DNA from 3 places in the Cryobacterium sp. TMT1-3 genome. Region 1 is predicted to be linked to each of the others. Evidence: riboswitches for the same ligand, from Rfam matches in the RefSeq annotation. Region 1 holds a riboswitch; each other region holds the start of a gene.
What was found. Region 1 has a riboswitch for thiamine pyrophosphate ahead of thiM (hydroxyethylthiazole kinase). Riboswitches for the same ligand answer to the same signal wherever they lie in the genome.

Region 1 (6,836 bases):
TCGTCGGCGACTTCGGTGGCGGGTCAATGTTTCTCGTCGTGGGCGTTCTCGCCGCGCTGGCCGAGAGGCAACGCTCAGGACGAGGTCAGGTCATCGACTCCGCCATGACCGACGGAGCCAGCGTGCTCGCGCACATGATGTGGAACATGCGGGCTCACGGAACGTGGCAGGAGGGGCGCGGCCACAACTTCGCCGATGGATCCCACCCGTTCTACGACACCTACCGCTGCGCCGACGGCAAGTATGTGGCGGTGGGGGCACTCGAGCCTCCGTTCTTCGCCCAGCTCCTCTTCGGCCTCGAATTAGAACCACAGCTGGCCGCCGAACAGTGGAACCGAGAACTGTGGCCCATCCTGCGTGAATTGTTCGCGGGTGCGTTCGCGAGCCGCAGCCGTGACGAATGGGCGGAGGCGTTCGCCGGAACCGACGCCTGCGTGACACCCGTGTTGAGCTTCGATGAGGCCCGCCTCCATCCGCAGCTGATGGCCAGGCATGTCATCGGTACCATCGCGGGCATCGACCAGCCCATGCCCGCGCCGCGGTTCTCGCGCACGCCGCCCGCCGTGCCCCCGTCACCGCTCAACGCGCACGCCCCGATCGCAGATGCCCTGGCGCGTTGGGGTGCGCCCGTCAAGTCTTTTGTGTAAGTGTCGGGAATTGGTTAGAGGTGGGGGTTGATTCGGTCGGGGTAAATCATCACGAGCTGGCTGAGGGCTTGCTTCCAATTCGTGGTGACTTGGCCTTCGACGAGGCGGCCTTCGGCGTTGCGTTTGACGCCTGCGGCTCGACCTCGTTCCTTGGCTCGGTCGCGGGCTCGTTTGTCTTCGATGTTGCAGATGGCGAGCCAGAGCATCTTGATCACGGCGTCGTCGTTGGGGAAGTGGCCGCGATTCTTGGTCACTTTCCGCAGTTGGAAATTCAACGATTCGATGCTGTTCGTCGTGTAAATCACCCGCCTCAGCTCGGGCGGAAACGCGAGGAACGGGGTGAAACGTTCCCAAGCATCTTCGAACGTTTTGACGGCCGTGGGGTATTTCACGCCCCGCGGCGACGCCGCGAACTCGGTCAACTCGGCCTGCAACCCGCGCTCGAGGGCCGCTTTGATCAGGCCGGGCACGAACCCGCCCTCGCCGGTAAGTTGCATCGTGCCGGCATCGATCTTCGCGAAGAGACCATCGAGAGCGCCGCTACCGCGCAACTCCTTGATCGCATCGGCGGCCGCACGCTGGGCCGGGGACTTCGGTGCTTTCAGCTTCTCATTTCGTTCTGTCATGACCATTAGTGTCACTCCTTCAAATAGATCCGCAACCCCTTACACAGACCATCTGACACCCTCTCCCGTAGCGGCGCTTACGTCGACTCGAGATAGGACAACGCGCCGACACCGACCTGGAAACCACCTTCAGCGCCTAGCTCGACGACCAATCCCGACAATCGAAACCCGCCCAAAGGCCGCTTGACATCAAAAGGAGCATCCACTCGGGGGGACGCAACCACGCCGAAGCCGCAAGCGATGTATTTACTCAACGCGCAACCTCTGTACTTTCTGACGGTGGAATTGTGCTCTCTGGGCACTATCACTTTAGGCACACCGCCAATGAGATGTTCACCCGCCCCGGAAAAATTAGTGCTCCTATTTGGCTTCGCAGCGAAATACTCGGCGCCGAATGGGGCGAAGGTGCTGGCGGACTGCTCGACACGAAAACACTCGAAGTACAGACCTGGGCTATCAATCAAGCGTCCGCGCGCGTTAGATACCACGCGCTGCTCACGCGGCCTGACTGGTTGTTGAACGTCTCCCGGGGTGACGTTCAACAACCACGCCGAAGCGGCGATTCTCAGATGAGGCAACGAATACAGCTAACCGAGGCTTCTTATAAGTCATCACATAATCTTGAATTATTCAAGACAATTGGTAACATGGGTGCCATGATCACCTCCACTCCAAAGATGCTCAGCGACAGCATTCGTGGTGCCGGCCTGAAGGTCACCGAGTCCCGCCTCGCGGTGCTCAAGGCTCTCGAATCCCAGTCGCATGCCGACGCAAACACAGTGTTCGACTCCGTCAAACTCGACCTGCCTGGCACCTCCCTGCAGGCTGTCTACGGCGTGCTCACCGCCCTCACCTCGGCCGGTCTGCTGCGAAAGATCGCCCCCGCCCGCTCCTCAGCGCGCTACGAGCTGCGCACCGGCGACAACCACCATCACGTCGTCTGCACCCGGTGCAGCGCCGTTCAGGACGTCGACTGCGTCGTCGGAGAGGCACCCTGCCTCACCCCGTTGCACGACAGCGGCTTTGCCATCCACACCGCAGAGGTCACCTTCTGGGGACTCTGCCCCGCCTGCCAACTGACCAATAGCTAGTCCGCAACAACCAGTCAAGGAGATATTGTGACGAACATTACAACTCAGAGCGGGTCGCCCATCGGTGAAAACGAGCACTCGCTCACCACCGGCCCCGACGGCGTAACCGCCCTTCACGACCGCGTACTGGTCGAGAAGCTCGCGGCGTTCAACCGCGAGCGTGTGCCGGAGCGCAACCCGCACGCCAAGGGCGGCGGAGCGTTCGGCGAGTTCGAGGTCACCGAAGATGTCTCGGCGTACACCCGCGCGGCCGTGTTCCAGCCTGGCGCCAAGAGCGAGGTGCTGCAGCGCAACTCTTCCGTCGCCGGCGAGCAAGGTTCCCCCGACACCTGGCGCGACGTCCGTGGCTATGCGCTCCGTTTCTACACGACCGAGGGCAACTACGACATTGTCGGCAACAACACCCCGGTTTTCTTCATTCGTGACGGCATCAAGTTCCCCGACTTCATCCACTCACAGAAGCGCCTCGGCGGTTCCGGTCTGCGCGACGCAGACATGCAGTGGGACTTCTGGACCCTTTCACCCGAGTCGGCCCACCAGGTCACCTACCTCATGGGCGACCGCGGCCTCTCCCGCTCGTGGCGTGAGCTGAACGGCTACAGTTCGCACACCTACCAGTGGATCAACGCCGAAGGCGGTCGCTACTGGGTGCAGTACCACTTCAAGTCACGCCAGGGTGTACACAACATCACCGCTGAGGAGGCCGAGAAGATTGCCGGTGTTGACGCGGATTACTACCGTCGCGACTTGCACGACGCCATCGAGCGCGGCGACTTCCCCACGTGGGACGTCTTCGTGCAGATCATGCCCTACGAGGATGCGAAGACCTACCGATTCAACCCGTTCGACATCACGAAGGTCTGGCCCCACGCCGACTACCCGCTGGTGAAGGTTGGCCACTATACGCTCAACCGCAACCCGGTGAACTTCTTCGCTCAGATCGAGCAGGCAGCGTTCTCGCCCTCGAACCTCGTGCCCGGCATCGACATCAGCCCCGACAAGATGCTCATGGCCCGCGTGTTCTCCTACCCGGACGCGCAGCGCGCCCGCATTGGGACCAACTACAACCAGCTCCCGGTGAACCAGCCGCACGCTGCCGAAGTGCACAACTATGAGCACGAAGGCCACATGCGCTACCAGTTCAGCGATGCGACCGCGCGCACTTATGCGCCGAACTCGTACGACGGCCTCGTCGCCGACCCGGTCGCCGCCGGTGAGGGTGGCTGGGAGACCGACGGCGAGCTCGTTCGCGCCGCACAGACCCTGCACTCCGAGGACGACGACTTCGGCCAGGCGGGCACGCTGTACCGCGAGGTCTACGACGACGGCGCCAAGGCCCGCCTGCTCGAGACCCTCGTGGGCCAGTACAGCGCACTGACCGTCGACCGCATCAAGGAGCGCTTCATCTGGTACTGGACCTCGGTCGACTCCGACCTGGGCGCCAAGATCACGGACGCCCTCACCACGGGCGCACACACGGCCAACGCCGAGGCCCAGCCCGTGAGCGTAGGCGAGTAACACCACGCACCACACGATGGCTGGTTCCCCTCGGGGAGCCGGCCGTTGTGCTTTCGAGGCCGCTCTCCCTCCGCCTCCAGAGCGAGCGGATATCCCTCGACCGTGCACTCGACTGAGCTGTTGTTGGTGAGCTGCAGGTCCTATTCGTCTATCCGGACATCGTCAGCCTGACGCCGCCGACGAACAGATACCAAATCCTGACACGCTAAACCCATCGTCACCGGAGAAGACGCCCACATCGTCACCCCGGGAGACGTTCAACACCGGGTAATTGACTAACAGCTCGTTGGCCAATTGGGAGGTGGCCGTGAAGAGACCTGATTCGCTGGCCGCCTGCGGACACCTAAATGAGCCTGCCCCTGGGGAGTGGGTGAGACGTTTTTCCGAGACGTTCGGCTGCGTCGGTAATACGCGGGATCGAGTGTCGAGATCCGGGCGCACTTGGCGTCTTGGAAAGCTGTACTTTTCTGAGACAGTGCGTCGCTGGCCTTCTTGTACACCTGTGCGCCTCATAACTAACAGAGAGCGCGGATGTTTGGCCGCGTCCAGGATTGGATGAGAACGAGGGCGCTGCGATACGCTAGGCCGTAAGCCAAGTGACACGGGGTGCTCCATCTGGAGCTGAGATAACACCCGTTGAACCTGATCTAGTTAGTACTAGCGAAGGGATGTCGCGCATATGCGCACGCCAGAAGACCTGATTCCTTTCACCTGTTCAGCTCTCGACGGGGTGCGGTCTCACCCGCCGCTCGTGCAGTGCATTACCAATAGTGTTGTGGTGAACTTCACCGCGAACGTGCTGCTCTCGCTCGGTGCGGCACCCGCGATGGTCGACATTCCGGGTGAGGCGGGCGCGTTCGCGCGGGTCGCATCCGGGCTGCTCGTTAATCTCGGTACCCCCACCGTGGAACAACGCGACGCGATGGTCGAGGCCGTCACCGCCGCGAACGACGCCGGCACACCGTGGGTGCTCGACCCCGTTGCCGTTGGTTTCCTGCCCGTGCGCACGCCGCTGGCCTTCGCCCTGCGCGACCTGCGACCCACGGTGGTGCGCGGAAACGCGTCGGAGATCATCGCGCTGGCGGGTGCCGGCTCCGGTGGGCGCGGGGTCGACTCGTCCGACGAGGTGGATGCCGCACTGGCCGCAGCAGACGCACTAGCAGGCATGACCGGTGGGGTGATCGCCGTCTCCGGGCCCGTCGACATCATCACGGATGGCCGTGAGCTGGTGCGCATCGACAACGGGCATCCGCTGCTCACTCGCGTCACCGGCGGGGGCTGTGCCCTCGGCGCGGTCATGGCTGCGTTCGCCGCGGTCGACGACGACAGGTTCGCCACCACGGTGGCCGCGGCCACGGTTTACACCGTCGCGGCCGAGCTTGCGGCAGAGTCCGCCGCCGGTCCGAGCAGCTTCGCTGTCGCCTTTGTGGACGCCCTGGCCACCGTCAGCGCGCAGGACATCGCGCGCCGGGCGGTGCTCCGATGAACCTCGACTTGTCGCTGTACTTGGTGACCGACTCGGCGCAGGCCGCCGCGGCCGGTAGCAGCATCGTGGACGTGGTGTGCCGCGCCGTTTCTGGGGGAGTGAGCGCCGTGCAGGTGCGTGAGAAGGAGACCGGCGGGCAGGAGTTCCTCGACACCGTTCTGCGCATCGCGGATGTGCTCCCGGACACCGTGGCGCTGATCGTGAACGACAGGGTCGACGTGTTTCTGGCCGCCCGTGCTGCCGGACGCCGGCTGGCTGGGGTGCACGTCGGACAGTCCGACCTGCCCGTTGGCGCGGTGCGCGACCTCGTTGGGGGTGACGCGGTGATCGGGCTCAGCGCGTCGACGGATGCCCAGCTGCGCCGCGCGGCCGAGGATCCGGCTTTGGTCGACTACGTCGGCATCGGCGCGCTGCACGCCACACGTACCAAGAGTGACGCGCCCCCTGCCCTGGGGCTGGTCGAGTTCGCTCGCCTGGTCGGGGTTAGCACGCTGCCGGTCGTGGCCATCGGCGGGGTCGGCCTGCGCGATCTGGCCGCCCTCCGTGAGTGCGGGGCTGCGGGCGTCGCGGTGGTGTCGGCGATCTGTGCGGCGCCGCACCCCGAGCACGCCGCCCGCGAATTGCGGGCAGCGTGGGGAGCGACGGCATGACCGGCGCATCCCCCCGCATTGCCCGCGTGCTGAGCATTGCTGGTACCGACCCGACCGGCGGAGCGGGCATCCAGGCTGACCTCAAAAGCATTGCGGCGAACGGGGGCTACGGCATGGCCGTGGTGACCGCACTGGTTGCGCAGAACACCCACGGTGTGCGCTCGGTGCACGTGCCGCCGGTTTCGTTCCTGCGTGAGCAGCTGCACGCTGTGAGTGACGACGTCGAGATCGATGCCGTCAAGATCGGGATGCTGGCCGATGTGCACGTCACCCACACCGTGAGCGAGTGGCTCGGCCAAGTGAAGCCCAGGCTCGTAGTGCTCGACCCTGTGATGATCGCTACGAGCGGCGACCGGCTGCTCACCGAGGAAGCCGAGCAGGCTCTCCGCGACCTGCTGAGCGTCGTGCACCTGGTGACGCCCAATATCCCGGAGCTGGCCATCCTCGCCGGTTCTCCTGTGGCGACGAGATGGTCGGCGGCGCTGCGCCAGGCGCAGCAGGTCGCTGAGACGGTACGGGGTCCTCGTGCTGGCCAAAGGCGGGCACCTCGCCGGTTACCTCGTGCCAGATGCCCTCGTCGATGCCCACACCGTGCGAGAGTTTCCCGGGCTGCGGATCTACACCCCGAATACCCACGGAACCGGGTGTTCCTTCTCCTCCGCCGTCGCGACCAGGGTGGCGTCCCGGGCCGGCACGGCCGCGCCGAGCCTCGCGCACTGGGGAGACGCCGTCGCCGAGGCGAAGCTCTGGCTGACCGAGAGCATCGCCCACTCCGGCGACCTGCAGGTCGGGTCCGGCCACGGTCCGATCCAGCACTT
Region 2 (6,836 bases), on a different contig from region 1:
AGAGCGGGCTCGCCGCGTATACGGTGCAGTTCATGGCCGATGCCCGCGCTGCGACCGCCGGCACCCGTTTTCTCGACGGGCTCAGCGCCGAAACCCGTCTGCAGGGCCAACTCGCCGCTGTGATGAGCGGGTTCGACGCCCTGATCTGCCCGACCTCGGCGGTGGCGTCGCTGACCGCCGACGATCACTATCTGAACGGCATCAGGACCGGCGGCGAGCACCTCGACCACTATTGGCAGGCGCACATGACCGTGCCCTTCAACATCGCGAACCGCTGCCCGGTGCTGGCGGTTCCGAGCGGCATGGCCGACTGCGGTATCCCGACCGGAGTGCAGATTGTCGGGCATCCCTTTGATGACGACACGGTCTTTCGGGTCGGTGCCGCCGTCGAGATGCTGCGCCCCTGGGCCCACCGCTACGCCCTGATCGGCGACTGACCCTCGTGGCCCCTGTTTGAGATGACGGCCTGCGTTCAAACCAGTGCCACGTTCTCAAACACGTGCCGCGAGCTGCGGCTCACTCAATAGGTTGGCAGCGCGGGCTCGATTTCCCTGGTCCAGGCCACGATTCCGCCCTCAACCTGGCGCACCTGCGCGTACCCCCGGCGCTGCAGCTCGGCCAGTACGGCTGCGGCGCGGGGGCCGGCCTTGCAGTGCACGATAATGTCGCGGTCGCGGGCGAGGCGGGCCTGCCCCGAGAGGATGCCGCCCTTGGGTACCAGCAGCGATCCGGCAATGTGCACGATCGCATATTCCTCTGGTTCACGAACGTCGACGAGATCGAAGTCGAGCTCGCCGCGTGAGCGCGCATCGAGCATGGCGGCGAGCTGGTGCACGGAGATGGACTGGTCCCCCTGAGGCGACGCCGGGGGCGTGCCGCAGAACAGGTCGTAGTCGATCAGTTCGGTGACCGGCTCGGTAGCGGGGTCGGGCGCAATCGTGATTTCGCGCCACGAGGCGTCGAGCGCGTTGAACAGCACGACCCGGCCGAGCAGGGTACGTCCCACCCCGGTGATGAGTTTGACGGCTTCGGCGACCATCGTGGAACCGATCGTTCCGCACAGCATTCCGAACACTCCGCCCTCGCCGCACCCGGGTACCGTCCCGGCCGTCGGCGCTTCCGGATACAGGTCGCGGTAGGTGGGACCGTGCCGATTCCAGAAGACACTGACCTGCCCGTCGAAGCGCAGGATGGAGCCCCAGACGCAGGGCTTGCCGAGCAGCGCTGCGGCATCGCTGACCAGATAGCGGGTGGCGAAGGTGTCGGCGCCGTCGAGGATGAGGTCGTACCGGGCGAACAGTTCGAGCGCGTTGGCCGCTGACAGCCAGACGTCGTGCTGGTGCACGGTGACGAGTGGGTTGAGCTCGGCGACCGCCGCGGCGGCGGATTGCAGTTTCGACCGGCCCAAATCGGCGACGCCGTGGATGACCTGGCGTTGCAGGTTGCTCAGGTCCACCGTGTCATGGTCGACGATGCCGATGGTGCCCACACCGGCGGCGGCGAGGTAGAGCAGCACCGGCGAACCGAGACCGCCAGCTCCGATCACGAGTACGCGCGCATTCTTCAGCCGGCGCTGGCCGAGCAGGCCGATTTCGGGTAGGAGAATGTGGCGGGAGTACCGCTCCCGTTCGGCCGTGGTGAGCGGCTCGCCCGGTTCGACGAGCGGCGCGAGCGCCGGCATCCGCTTCACAGGTCGGGCCGTCCGATCACGGGTGACGACGCCAGGGCGAGGTCGCGCCGCGGGATGCGGCCGGCCAGCGACGCGCGCCGGCCCGCGATCACGGCGTGTTTGAAGGCGTCGGCCATGAGCGCCGGGTTTTGCGCGCGGGTGACCGCGGTGGCCAGCAGCACGGCGTCACAGCCCAATTCCATGGCGAGGGCGGCGTCGGAGGCGGTGCCGATGCCGGCGTCGAGCACCACGGGGATGCCGGCGCGGGCCACGATCAGCTCGATATTGTGCCGGTTGAGAATGCCGAGCCCGGTGCCGATCGGCGCCCCCAGCGGCATCACGGCCACGGCGCCAAGATGTTCGAGCCGCAGGGCGAGCACGGGGTCGTCATTTGTGTAGGCGAAGACCTTGAAGCCCCGCGCGACGAGCTGTTCGGTGGCCTCCACCAGTTCGACCGCGTCGGGCAGCAGGGTCAGCTCATCGGCGATGACTTCGAGCTTGATCCAGTGGGTCTCGAGGGGCTCCCTGGCCAGCTCGGCGGTCAGCACGGCCTCGCGCGCCGTGAAACAGCCGGCGGTGTTCGGCAGCACGCGAATGGAATGCTGCAGCAGCAGCTCGAAGAGCGACTCGGAGCTCGCCACACTGTGGCGCCGCATCGCGACGGTCGTGAGTTCGGTTCCGGAGGCACGCAGCGCCTCGCCGAGGCCGTGCACGCTCGGCGCGCCCCCGGTACCCATGATCAGGCGCGAGGTGAACTCGACGCCGTCAATCATCAGACTGTCAGTGTGTGTGGGCACGATCAACCTCCCTGAACCGCAGAAACGATTTCAACTTCATCGCCGGCGGCAAACCGGGTGCACGACCACTGGCTGCGGGGAACGACCGCGGCATTCCGCGCGACGGCCACGCCGAGACGGCCCCCGTCGTCGGCCCGGCCCTCTGCGTCAATGGGGCGATCGGTGATCTGGGCTACGAGGTCGGTCACGCTGCCACCGGCCCGCACGGTTCGGCTCTGGCCGTTGACGGTGATGGTGACGGTCACGAGTGGCCTCCGTTGAGCGAAGCGGATGCGAGAACCCGGCTCGCCGAGAAACGATCCGGCCGAAAGCTCCGCCACCGATCCGTGGCGTTCCCCTCGATGAGGTCAACACAGTGCTGGGCAGCCATCGGGGTGAGCAGCACCCCGTGGCGAAAGAATCCGGTGGCGATGATGAGGCCGGGAATATCGCCACTGTCGGCTCCGGAACGGCTGACCCGACCGAGCAGCGGCGCATTGTCGGGCGTTCCCGGCCGCGCCCGAGCGGTCACCTCGAGAAGTTCGAGTTCGCTGACCGCCGGCACCAGCTCCTGGGCGTCCCGCAGCAGTTGGTGAACGCCACCGGCCGACACCGCGCTCGAGCCGTCTTCACGCTGGGTGGCTCCGATCACGAGCGTTCCGTCGGTGCGGGGGACCAGATAGACCGGCACGCCGTGCACCAGGCCGCGCACCGTGCAGGTGAGCAACGGCCGAAGGTGCTCGGGAACACGCAGCCGAAGGACCTCACCATAGACCGGGCGCAGCGGCAGGCGCAGGTGCTCGGGCAGCCCGCTCAGGTCGGCCGCCCCGAGCCCGTTGGCCACGACCACTTCGGTCGCGCTGACCGTTGAGCCATCAACCAGGGCCACGCCGGTGACGCGCGAGGAGGCATCCGCTGCAACGTCGTGCAGGAGCCCACGGGCACGCACGCGAAGCACGGCTGGCTGGCCGTCTCTGACGAGCCCGACCAACGCGAGCTGGATGCGCGCGGTGAGCTGGCGCGGGTCAACCTGATGATCCTGGCCCACCAGGAAGGCACCGGAAATGCGCGGACTCAGCAGCGGCTCGAGCTCACGTGCTTCGCGAACGGTCAGGGGCTCAACGCCCAGCCCGTTGACCAGTTGTACGCCGCGAAGGTCGGCGAGCGCTTGCCGATCGGCCGCTTCGGCACCGACGTTGATGGTTCTGGTTCTCTGGTACCCGGTGAGGTCCGACGCGGTTCCGAGCGATTCGATGAAGGCGGGATACAGCGCCGAGGAGGCGAGCATGAGCTCGAGGAGCGCCTCCTCCTGGTAATGCAGTTCGCTCACTGCCGCGAGCATTCCGGCGGCCGCGAAGGTGGCACCTCCGGCCGGATCCGGGTCGATGACGACCGCCGTGCGGCCGGTCTGCGCCACGGCCCAGGCGATGCCGAGACCGATGATGCCGCCACCGATGACGGCAACGTCGACGCTGCGATGGGCCCGCCGCTCACTCATGGCGCGCTTCGCAGAGTGGGGACGGGTGGCGAGTGCTATCGATCATGCGGACATTCCTTCGCTAGTGCTAACTAGACAGGTTCAGCGGGTATCGATCTCAGCTCGCACACAATATGGAGCACCCCGTGTCAGGGCCCAGCCTATACGCGCTCACGCCTCGAGCCCGCTGCGGCGCCCGAGGCCGGGCAGCAGCCACCTAATGTTGGACAAATGGACCAGATGACCGCCCGGCTGTATCTCTGCACCGATGCGCGTAAGGATCGGGGTGATTTCGCTGACTTCGTGCACGCCGCGTTCGCCGGCGGGGTCGACATCATCCAACTGCGCGACAAGACCATCGATGCCGCCGAAGAGCTCGACTATCTCGAAATTCTGCGCACGGTCGCCGAGCAACGGGCCCGGCTCTGGGCCGTCAACGACCGGGCGGATATCGCCGGTCTCGCCGGCGCTCCGGTGTTCCACGTCGGGCAGACCGACCTGCCGCTCGCCTCGGCCCGCACTTTGCTCGGCCCGGCCCCGCGGATCGGCCTGTCCACGCACACCCCCGAGCAAGTGGATGCCGCGCTCGCCGCCGACAATCTCGATTACTTCTGCGTCGGCCCGGTCTGGGCCACGCCGACCAAGCCCGGTCGCGCCGCGGTCGGAACCGAGTTGCTGGGCTACGCGGCCGAGCAGAGCGCATCCGCTGCCAGCCCGCGCCCGTGGTTTGCCATCGGCGGTATCGACCTCGGCACCATCGACCAGGTGGTCGAGGCCGGCGCCACTCGGGTGGTCGTGGTGCGGGCGATCACCGACGCCGACGACCCGACGGATGCCGCGCAGCGGCTTCTGGCCAGCCTGCCCCCGCTCGACTAATCGAACGGTCAGGCCCGTGCACCCGGACTGGAGGAGGCGCCTGCGCGCGCGAACAGCCGATGAAAGTGGTGGATCGGACCGTTTCCCCGGCCGACCTCGAGCTCGTCAGCGTGGGCCAGGGCATCCTGGAGCCAGTCCTTGACCTCGGCGAGGGACTGCGCCCAGTTCCCCCTTCGAGCCTGCACGGTCGCCATCGCCGCCGACAGGGAACACCCGGTGCCGTGACTATTCCTGGTCTCGATGCGCGGCGCCGTGAACTCGAGCACCTTGTGCGTGAGCAGCCCGTGGGTGTTTACCAGAGCATCGGGGCAGGCTGTTCCGGTGAAGTGCCCGCCCTTGACCAGCACGGTGGTTCCGGTGCGGGCCGACAGCCGTTCGCCCTGTTCGAGAGCCTCGGTCCAGTCGATCGCCGCTGGCTCATTGAGCAGGACGGCCAGCTCGGGAACGTTGGGCGTGACGAGGTCTGCGTGCGGAATCAGGTCGCGCAGTGCCTGCTCCGCTGAGGCGTCGAGCAGCCGGTCACCGCTGGTCGCCACCATCACCGGGTCGAGCACGACCAGCGGCGGCCGACACTCCTCCAGCCAGGAACCCACCTCGGTGATCACCGCGAAATTCGCGAGCATGCCGATCTTGACGGCGTCGATGGTCACGTCGTCGCTCACCGCGGTCAATTGCTGCCGGAGAAAATGGACCGGCGGGGTGTGCACCGCGCGCACCCCGCGCGTATTCTGCGCGACCAGGGCAGTCACGACCGCCATTCCGTAGCCGCCGTTGGCCGCGATGCTTTTCAGGTCGGCCTGAATTCCGGCGCCGCCGGTGGGATCGGTGCCGGCAATACTGAGAATCCTGGGCGTCTGCCGCAGCGTGAGAGGGTGGCGTCGATCGATCATTCGTGACATTCCTTCGCTAGTACTAACTAGACAGGTTCAACGGGTTTTGATCTCAGCTCGCACACTGTGTGGAGCACCCCGTGTCACGGGCCAGCCTATACGCGGCAGCAGCACAGGCGGCCGAGCGCCCGACCGTTTCCCGAACGGCGTGAACTCAGCGCACCGACTTACGTTCGTAGATCGCCCGCGACCAGGCGTACCCGAGGAACGCGGTCGCGACGCACCAGCCCAGTGCGAACACGGGGTTGGTGCCGAGCGGGGTGCCGAGCAGCAGCCCGCGGATCGTCTCGATGAACGGAGTGAACGGCTGGTACAGCGCGAACCAGGCCAACCCGGCCGGCATCGACTCCGTCGGCACGAAGCCGCTGCCGAGCAGCGGCAACAGTGTCAGGATCAGCGGCAGGTTGCTCGCCGTTTCGACCGACTTGGCCTGCATGCCCATGGCCACCCCGAGCCAGCTGATCGCATAGGCGACGAGTGCGAGCAGGCCGGCTGCGGCCATCCACTCGAGCGGTGAAGCCGTGGGACGAAACCCGATCAGCAGGCCAACGCCGAGTACGAGCGCGACCGCGATCAAGGCCTGGATGGCGTTGCCGAGCACGTGCCCGGCGAGCACCGCGGCGCGCGAGATGGCCATGGTGCGAAACCGTGCGGTCACCCCCGTCGTCATGTCCATCGAGACTGTGGTCGCGGTGCCGCCGGCCGTACCGGCGATCGTGATCAACAGGATGCCCGGCACCACGTAGGCGAGATAGGCTGCGCGCCCGCCGGTCGCGTTCACGCCGGGCAGCCCGGCCCCGAGCGTGCCGCCGAACACGAATACGAACAGCAGCAGAATCACCACCGGCCCCACGATGGTGAACACCGACAGTCCCGGGTAGCGCACCATGTGCAGCAGGTTGCGGTGCAGCATGGTGAGCGAGTCGGCGATGACGTGCGACGGCCGCCGGATGCCCGCGGCCGGCTTCACCCGCGCAGAAACGGTGGTCATGACGTCATTCCCTTCGCGTCGACCGGGCCGGCCGGAGTCTTCGTGCCGGTGAGGGCGAGGAAGACGTCATCGAGGTCCGGGGTGTGGGTGCTGAGGTCGGCGACCTCGATGTGAGCTGCATCGAGGCGGTCCAGCACGGAGCGCAGCGCCCCGATTC
Region 3 (6,836 bases), on a different contig from region 1:
ATAAGGGCCGTCCATGCTCGTTCATTGAGCGGTTCGTCGGCCAGTGCCAGATTCGCGAACTCGAGGGCATCATCGATGCGGTGTAGCGCCGCGGCGGTCTCCGACGCGAGGATGCGGGCGCTGGTGAGGCGGGCGGCGTGCAAGTCACGGGCTTCCGCCGCCCAGCCGGGCACGAGTTCGTCGCCAAGTAGCGGCGCATTGGCGAGGTCCAGAGCGCGCAGCAGCAGGGGGTAGGCGAGGCCGGAAATGGTCTTCTGGGCTCGGAGCAGCAGAACATCGAACTGGTCGAGGTCGACGTCGACCAGGTCGCGGTCGAGAACGTAGCCGCCCGTCGTGGTCTGCAGTGGGCCGAATTTTCCCGCTCCGGGCTGCAGGTGGCGGCGTAGCACACTCACATAGCTTTCGAGGGTGGGCAGTGCTTCGACTGGGGCGCTTGCGCCCCAGAGCAGTTCGATCAGGCGGTCCTTGGAAACCGGCAGCCCGAGATTCACGAGGAGAATCTCGAAGATCTGACGGGGTTTGGGGCCGCCGAGCTGGTGAGCGCGCAACACGACCGGCCCGCGTCGAATGGTCAGGTTGCCAAAGACGTGCACGGTCAGGTGGCCCTTGGCCGCGGTCGTTGGCTGTTCTCGAGTGTCGAATCCGGTTGTCATAACGACCTCCACTGTTGGAATGCGACCATCGTGCCCGGTTGCTCCGAACCGGGGAAGCCGCGTGTGGAGTAGCCAAATACCCCCAATCTCGGGGGGACGGATCAGGGAGCGGTGTGGTGGCTGGTGCCGAGGGACCAGCGTGCTCCCTGCGGGCCGTCGAGAACGAGGGCGATCGCCTGATTTGGGATCTCGAAAATCAGCGTTGCCAGAACGGATGCCCGGACCGGCACCTCCAGCCGGTCTGGTTCAACCCAGAGCGCTGTGGCACGAGAGCCGAGGCCGGACAAAGAGTAGTCGCTGGCGTCGAAAGTGAGGCTGGCGGCATCCGTTCTGGTGAGCTCGAGCAGGACGCGCACACGGTGGGCTCCCGGGGCTACGGTGCTGGCGAGGCTGTCGCCCCCGCTGGGCGGCACCCAGCCATCGGAGTCGAGCGGGATGACCGCGCTGATGCGAGCGAGCCCGCCGGGCACGGCGGCGGTGTCACCGAGCGGCGTGCTCGGCTTCGTGCCGGTGACGAGCAGCACGGCAGCCAGGGCCGCCATCACGAGCCAAACGATGACAAGCACAATCAGGATTCTGCGGCGGCCCTGAAGCGGTGTGCGCGTGGTGCCGGGCCGCGTGTGCCGGGTGGTCTCTGGGTGCTTCTCGCCATCGTCGGGGCGCACCAGGCGCAGCGTGGAGTTTGCGGGGGTCATGGCGGAATCCTGGACTCGGCACCATGGGAAAACCCTGATGCCCGCCGCCTGCCGGGTGGTGCCTGGTCGAGGCGGCGGCTAGAACTCGACGTCGCTGACCCGGCGCGCGGCAGCGACCTTCCGGCGACGCCGAAAGGTGGGCTGCGGCGGGGCGGGGATGCGTCGACGCTCGGCCTCGGTGCGGGCGCGACTCCGGCGGAGTTCTAGCTTGAGGCTCTGCTCCCCGGTGCGCATCGCCCAGCGATGATTCGCCGCGAACAGGGGCTTCAGCAGCGGCACGAACCGGCGCAGCCCGCGCTTGGCGAGGTTCACCCGCCAGTCATAGCGAATCTCGACCTCCGGGCCGTCCTGCGAGAAGGACCAGCGCCCGGTACCGACGAGGTCGCCCTCTGCGCCGATCGAGAACCCGGTCGCGCTGCCGCCCAGTATCGTCCTGCTTGCCCAAGTTCGACAGGGCAGCGCTCGCCGAACCGTGAACCCTGGCCCGTTTTTGCGTTGCGGGCCCGCAGTCACGGTTCGGCGAGCGGATGCGCCGGCTCGCGCAATCAGCGCTCGTCGGCCCTGACCACGCGGAGCGGCAGGTAGACCGAGCTGCCCAGCCGGGTGAACTCGGCCGACTTCTCGGCCATCCCGGCCTCGATCGCCTCGAGGCTGGTGAGGCCGTTCTCTGCGGCGTACACCCGCACATCCGCTGAAATGCGCATGGAACAGAACTTGGGACCGCACATGCTGCAGAAATGGGCGGCCTTGGCCGGACCGGCCGGCAGCGTCTCGTCGTGGAAGCTTTGCGCTGTATCCGGGTCGAGGGAGAGCGCGAACTGGTCGGCCCAGCGAAATTCGAAGCGGGCCCGGCTGAGGGCGTCGTCGCGTTCCTGCGCGCGCGGATGCTGCTTGGCCAGGTCGGCGGCGTGGGCGGCGATCTTGTAGGTGATCACCCCGGTTTTCACGTCGTCGCGATTGGGCAGCCCGAGGTGTTCCTTGGGCGTGACGTAGCAGAGCATGGCGGTTCCGGCCTGGGCGATGATGGCCGCGCCGATCGCGCTCGTGATGTGATCGTAGGCCGGCGCGATGTCGGTCGCGAGCGGGCCGAGGGTGTAGAACGGGGCCTCCTCGCACAGCTCTTCTTCAAGGCGCACGTTCTCAACGATCTTGTGCATCGGCACGTGGCCCGGCCCCTCGATCATCACCTGCACACCATAGGATTTCGCGACCTTTGTCAATTCCCCGAGGGTGCGCAGCTCGGCGAACTGCGCTTCGTCGTTGGCGTCGGCGATCGAGCCGGGGCGCAGGCCGTCGCCGAGGGAGAAGGTCACGTCGTAGCGGCGCAGAATCTCACAGAGCTCCACGAAGTGGGTGTACAGAAAGCTCTCCTCGTGGTGGGCGAGGCACCAGGCAGCCATGATCGAGCCGCCCCGCGAGACGATGCCGGTGACCCGGTTCGCAGTGAGCGGAACGTAGCGCAACAGAACGCCGGCGTGCACGGTCATATAGTCGACACCCTGCTCGCACTGCTCGATCACGGTGTCGCGGTAGATCTCCCAGGTGAGCAGGGCCGGGTCGCCATTGACCTTCTCGACCGCCTGGTAGAGCGGAACGGTGCCCACCGGAATCGGCGAGTTACGCATGATCCACTCCCGCGTGAGGTGGATATCCTGGCCGGTGGAGAGATCCATCAGGGTGTCGGCGCCCCAGCGGGCAGCCCAGACCATTTTCTCGACCTCCTCGGCGACCCCGGAGGTCACGGCGGAATTGCCGATGTTCGCGTTGATTTTCACGGTGAAGGCCTTGCCGATGATCATCGGCTCGCTCTCGGGGTGTTTGTGGTTGGCGGGAATGACAGCCCGGCCGCGCGCCACCTCGTCACGCACGAGTTCGGCCGAGACGCCTTCGCGCGCCGCGATGTAGGCCATCTCGGGGGTGACCCGGCCCGCCCGCGCCCAGACCAGCTGAGTCGCGGCACCGTCGATGGGCAGCGGATGCTCCCACCCGGCCCGCGTCTTCGGCAGCCCCTTCTCGAGGTCGATCGTTGCCGTGTCGTCGGTGTACGGGCCCGACGTGTCGTACAGGTCGAAGTGTTCGCCATTGCTGAGGTTCACCCGGCGCACCGGAATCTCCAGGCCGGGCCAGGCCGGCACCGGTTCGTAGCGTTTGCTGCTGCCCAGGATCGGGCCGGTGGTGACGGTTTCGGACATGATTGTTTCGTCAATTGTGCGCATGGGACTCGAACTTCCTACGCCGGCATTACCCGGACAGGTTCAACGGTCGACGGCCCTGGCCGTCCTCTCAGCTCGCTGGTGCGCGCTCCCGTGGTGTGTGTGTCTTCTGACCCCCTCACCCTAGCGCGCGTCACGCGCTCGGGCACGCTCGGCGGTCACCGCGCCCGTTGTGGGCCGCCGCGCCAGGCATGGGTGGCGTGACCGCCGGGAGCTGGCGCCCGAGCCTGCGCGAGGGCGAGAGCTGGCGGGGGGCATCCGCTCAGCGGGAGAGAGCGGCGAGCTCGGCCCGGGTTGAGGCACCGACCTTGCGCAGCAGGTTGGCTACGTGGAACTTCACCGTGTTCTCGCTGATGGTCAGCGCTTCGGCGATGGCCTTGTTCCGGGCGCCCGAGGCGACGAGCTCGAGTACGCCGCGTTCCCGGGGGCTCAGGCCCCAGGCAGCAGCGGTTGTGACGGATGCTGTGGGCGCGTCGAGCGGCAGCGACACCGCCATCTCGGATCCCCAGCCCGCGGTCGCCTCGACATTGAGCGAGCCGCTGAGCGCGACGACCCGCGCGGCCAGCTGGCGCACGCTCGGCACCTCGGCATCGAGGTCGCCCGGTCCGTCGTCGCGAATGCGAATGAGCAGGTTGCTGCCGTCGCAGTCCCACTGCACGCGCACCCGGCCGACGCCGGCCTGTTCGACCAGGGCGAGCACGGCGCCGCGCACGATGGCCCTGGCTTCGTGAGCGACTTCGCCCGGAAGCGCGCGCCCGTTGACCGGCGGCTCGATGAACTGCACGTCGAGGTCGCCGAAACGCACGAGTGGGCGCAGATCGTTCTTGAGGCGTTCGAAGGCGCGGGCGACCGGTTCCTCGGTGAGGCTGCGATCGAGGTCGCTCACCGCGCGCAGGGCGACCATCGCGCTCGCGGCGAGTTCGATGGCCTTCTGCCGGGCGGCCGTGTCGCTCGTGCTGCTTGAGCGGAGCACGGCCAGCAGGGATTCCAGCGTCGTCGCGTGCGCATCAGTGAGGTCAGCGATGAGCTTGGAGCGTTCGGCGGCCATGCTGCGCGCGGACTGGGCTGTCTGGGTGGACTGCAGGGTGGAGTCGTCAGGGAAGGTCATGCCTCCAGCCTATCCAAACCATCCTCTGGGCCCGCCCAAGACCATTCGTTCGGGTAGTTTAACCGTTCATTTGGCGGGCCGCGCACCCGCTCGAAAGAGTGGAGCATTGACCTATGACCAAAACAATGACCACCCCGAGAACAGCGGATGCCCTCGGCCTCATTTTCGCCGAAAACAGCCGCGTGGTCGACGTGCTGCGGGCATCCGCTTCGTCACTCGACGTTGCGGCGAGTCTGCTCGCTGCGGCGCCGCGAGTGTTCGTGCTCGGCGCCGGCCGCTCCGGACTGGCGCTCAAGATGACCGCGATGCGCCTCATGCACCTCGGGCTGGACGTGCACGTGGTCGGCGAGGTGACCAGCCCGGCCATAGCTGCCGGCGACGTGCTGTTGGTGGCAAGCGGATCAGGCACGACGGGCGCCATCGTGCGTGCCGCCGAGACGGCTGACGGTGTGGGCGCGAGCATTCTCGCGCTGACCACAGCGGCCGCGTCACCGCTCGGGCAGCTTGCCGCGGTGACCGTGCTCATTCCCGCGGCCGCCAAGCAGGACCACGACGGACAGGCGTCGGCCCAGTATTCGGGCGGCTTGTTCGAACAGTCCGTGCTGCTGGTCGGTGACGCTCTCTTTCACACGCTCTGGCAGTTGAGCGGCCGCACGGCCGAAGAGCTCTGGCCGCGTCACGCCAACCTCGAGTAAGACCGACCGGGCCCGGGCCCGGGCACACACACCACTGAAACCAACAGAAAGAAGAACCCCATGAAGCTTCAGGTAGCAATGGACGTACTGACCACCGACGCCGCACTCGCGCTCGCCGCCCAGGTCGCCCCGCACGTCGACATCATCGAGCTCGGCACCCCGCTGATCAAGGCCGAGGGCCTGCGCGCCGTCACCGCGATCAAGGCTGCGCACCCCGACAAGATCGTCTTCGCCGACCTCAAGACGATGGATGCCGGCGAGCTCGAAGCCGACATCGCCTTCGCCGCCGGCGCCGACCTCGTGACCGTGCTCGGCACGGCCGGGGACAGCACCATCATCGGTGCCGTCGCCGCCGCGACCAAGCACGGCAAGGGCATCGTTGTCGACCTCATCGGCGTCGCCGACAAGGTCACCCGCGCCCGCGAAGTCACCGCCCTCGGCGCCAAGTTCGTCGAGATGCACGCCGGTCTCGACGAACAGGCCGAGCCCGGCTTCTCGCTCGAGAAGTTGCTGAACCAGGGCGAGACCGCCAGGGTTCCGTTCTCGCTCGCCGGTGGCGTGAGCCTGGCGACCATCGCCTCGGTGCAGCGCGCCGGGGCATCCGTTGCCGTCGCCGGCGGAGCCATCTATGGCGCCGAGGACCCGGCTGCCGCTGCCGCTGCCCTGCGCGCCGCGATCATCTAAGATCCGGCTTCATCTGGTGCCGTCCCGCTTCGCGCGGGGCGGCACTTTCGCGTTAAGCGGATGCCCGCGCCACAGTCCCGCAGAGACCGCTCGGTCCTGGCCACCGCCAGCAGAAATTCGGTCGGGGCCGGGCCCCGTCCCCGGGCCCAGTTTATAGACTCGGCCCACCTCCCGGGCCCCGTGCAGAAAAGGGAACCTCGTCGGAGGGCCCCGCTAGGCTGGTGGCGCCCGAGACAGTCGGCGGCATCGTCGCCGCGAGAGGATGCGCCCCGCATGAGCAGCACCATTTTCGACCGAGCCAGGCCCGCCCAATCCGTCGTGACCGCCGCGCTGGCCGGCACGCGGCAGAGCTCCTTCTGGCTCGACGATCTCGCGCCGCGCGCGAGCTATCCCCGGCTCACCAGCAACCTCGATTGTGACCTTGCGGTCGTCGGGGGCGGCTACCTCGGCCTGTGGACCGCCGTGCTGGCCAAGCAGCAGAATCCGGCAGCGCGGGTGGTGCTGTTGGAGGCGCGCACGGTGGGCTGGGCGGCATCCGGGCGCAACGGCGGCTTCTGCGAGGCGAGCCTCACCCATGGTGAGGAGAACGGCCGCACGCGTTGGCCGCACGAGATCGACCGCCTGACCGAGCTCGGCTACGAGAATCTCGATGAGATCGAGCGCACGGTGGCCGCACTCGGCCTCGACTGCGATTTCGAGCGCACCGGGGCCATCGACCTCGCGGTCGAAGAGCACCAGGTGGAGTGGCTGCGCGCGGAGTCGACCGACGAGAACACGGTCTTTCTCGA

Region 2: another riboswitch for thiamine pyrophosphate. It lies ahead of thiD (bifunctional hydroxymethylpyrimidine kinase/phosphomethylpyrimidine kinase); the one in region 1 lies ahead of thiM (hydroxyethylthiazole kinase).
Region 3: another riboswitch for thiamine pyrophosphate. It lies ahead of thiC (phosphomethylpyrimidine synthase ThiC); the one in region 1 lies ahead of thiM (hydroxyethylthiazole kinase).

What each region holds. Positions count from the first base shown of each region.
Region 1 covers NZ_SOFW01000019.1:23,749-30,584, forward strand. Annotated here, with positions in the region: gene E3O25_RS05635 (CaiB/BaiF CoA-transferase family protein) at 1-647, shown strand, start outside; partial or broken gene E3O25_RS05640 (transposase) at 662-1,069, opposite strand; gene E3O25_RS05645 (Fur family transcriptional regulator) at 1,930-2,364, shown strand; gene E3O25_RS05650 (catalase) at 2,392-3,882, shown strand; TPP riboswitch at 4,475-4,568, shown strand; gene thiM (hydroxyethylthiazole kinase) at 4,562-5,368, shown strand; gene thiE (thiamine phosphate synthase) at 5,365-6,018, shown strand; partial or broken gene E3O25_RS17685 (bifunctional hydroxymethylpyrimidine kinase/phosphomethylpyrimidine kinase) at 6,015-6,452, shown strand; gene E3O25_RS17690 (bifunctional hydroxymethylpyrimidine kinase/phosphomethylpyrimidine kinase) at 6,544-6,836, shown strand, end outside.
Region 2 covers NZ_SOFW01000040.1:218,296-225,131, forward strand. Annotated here, with positions in the region: gene E3O25_RS15520 (amidase) at 1-437, shown strand, start outside; gene moeB (molybdopterin-synthase adenylyltransferase MoeB) at 521-1,681, opposite strand; gene E3O25_RS15530 (thiazole synthase) at 1,687-2,442, opposite strand; gene thiS (sulfur carrier protein ThiS) at 2,469-2,711, opposite strand; gene thiO (glycine oxidase ThiO) at 2,708-3,943, opposite strand; TPP riboswitch at 3,980-4,079, opposite strand; gene thiE (thiamine phosphate synthase) at 4,154-4,798, shown strand; partial or broken gene thiD (bifunctional hydroxymethylpyrimidine kinase/phosphomethylpyrimidine kinase) at 4,852-5,697, opposite strand; TPP riboswitch at 5,680-5,779, opposite strand; gene E3O25_RS15555 (ABC transporter permease) at 5,843-6,679, opposite strand; gene E3O25_RS15560 (ATP-binding cassette domain-containing protein) at 6,676-6,836, opposite strand, start outside.
Region 3 covers NZ_SOFW01000040.1:434,679-441,514, reverse strand. Annotated here, with positions in the region: gene E3O25_RS16695 (BTAD domain-containing putative transcriptional regulator) at 1-653, opposite strand, end outside; gene E3O25_RS16690 (hypothetical protein) at 755-1,348, opposite strand; gene E3O25_RS16685 (hypothetical protein) at 1,427-1,861, opposite strand; gene thiC (phosphomethylpyrimidine synthase ThiC) at 1,894-3,564, opposite strand; TPP riboswitch at 3,559-3,666, opposite strand; gene E3O25_RS16675 (LuxR C-terminal-related transcriptional regulator) at 3,824-4,669, opposite strand; gene hxlB (6-phospho-3-hexuloisomerase) at 4,783-5,364, shown strand; gene hxlA (3-hexulose-6-phosphate synthase) at 5,425-6,048, shown strand; gene E3O25_RS16660 (FAD-binding oxidoreductase) at 6,322-6,836, shown strand, end outside.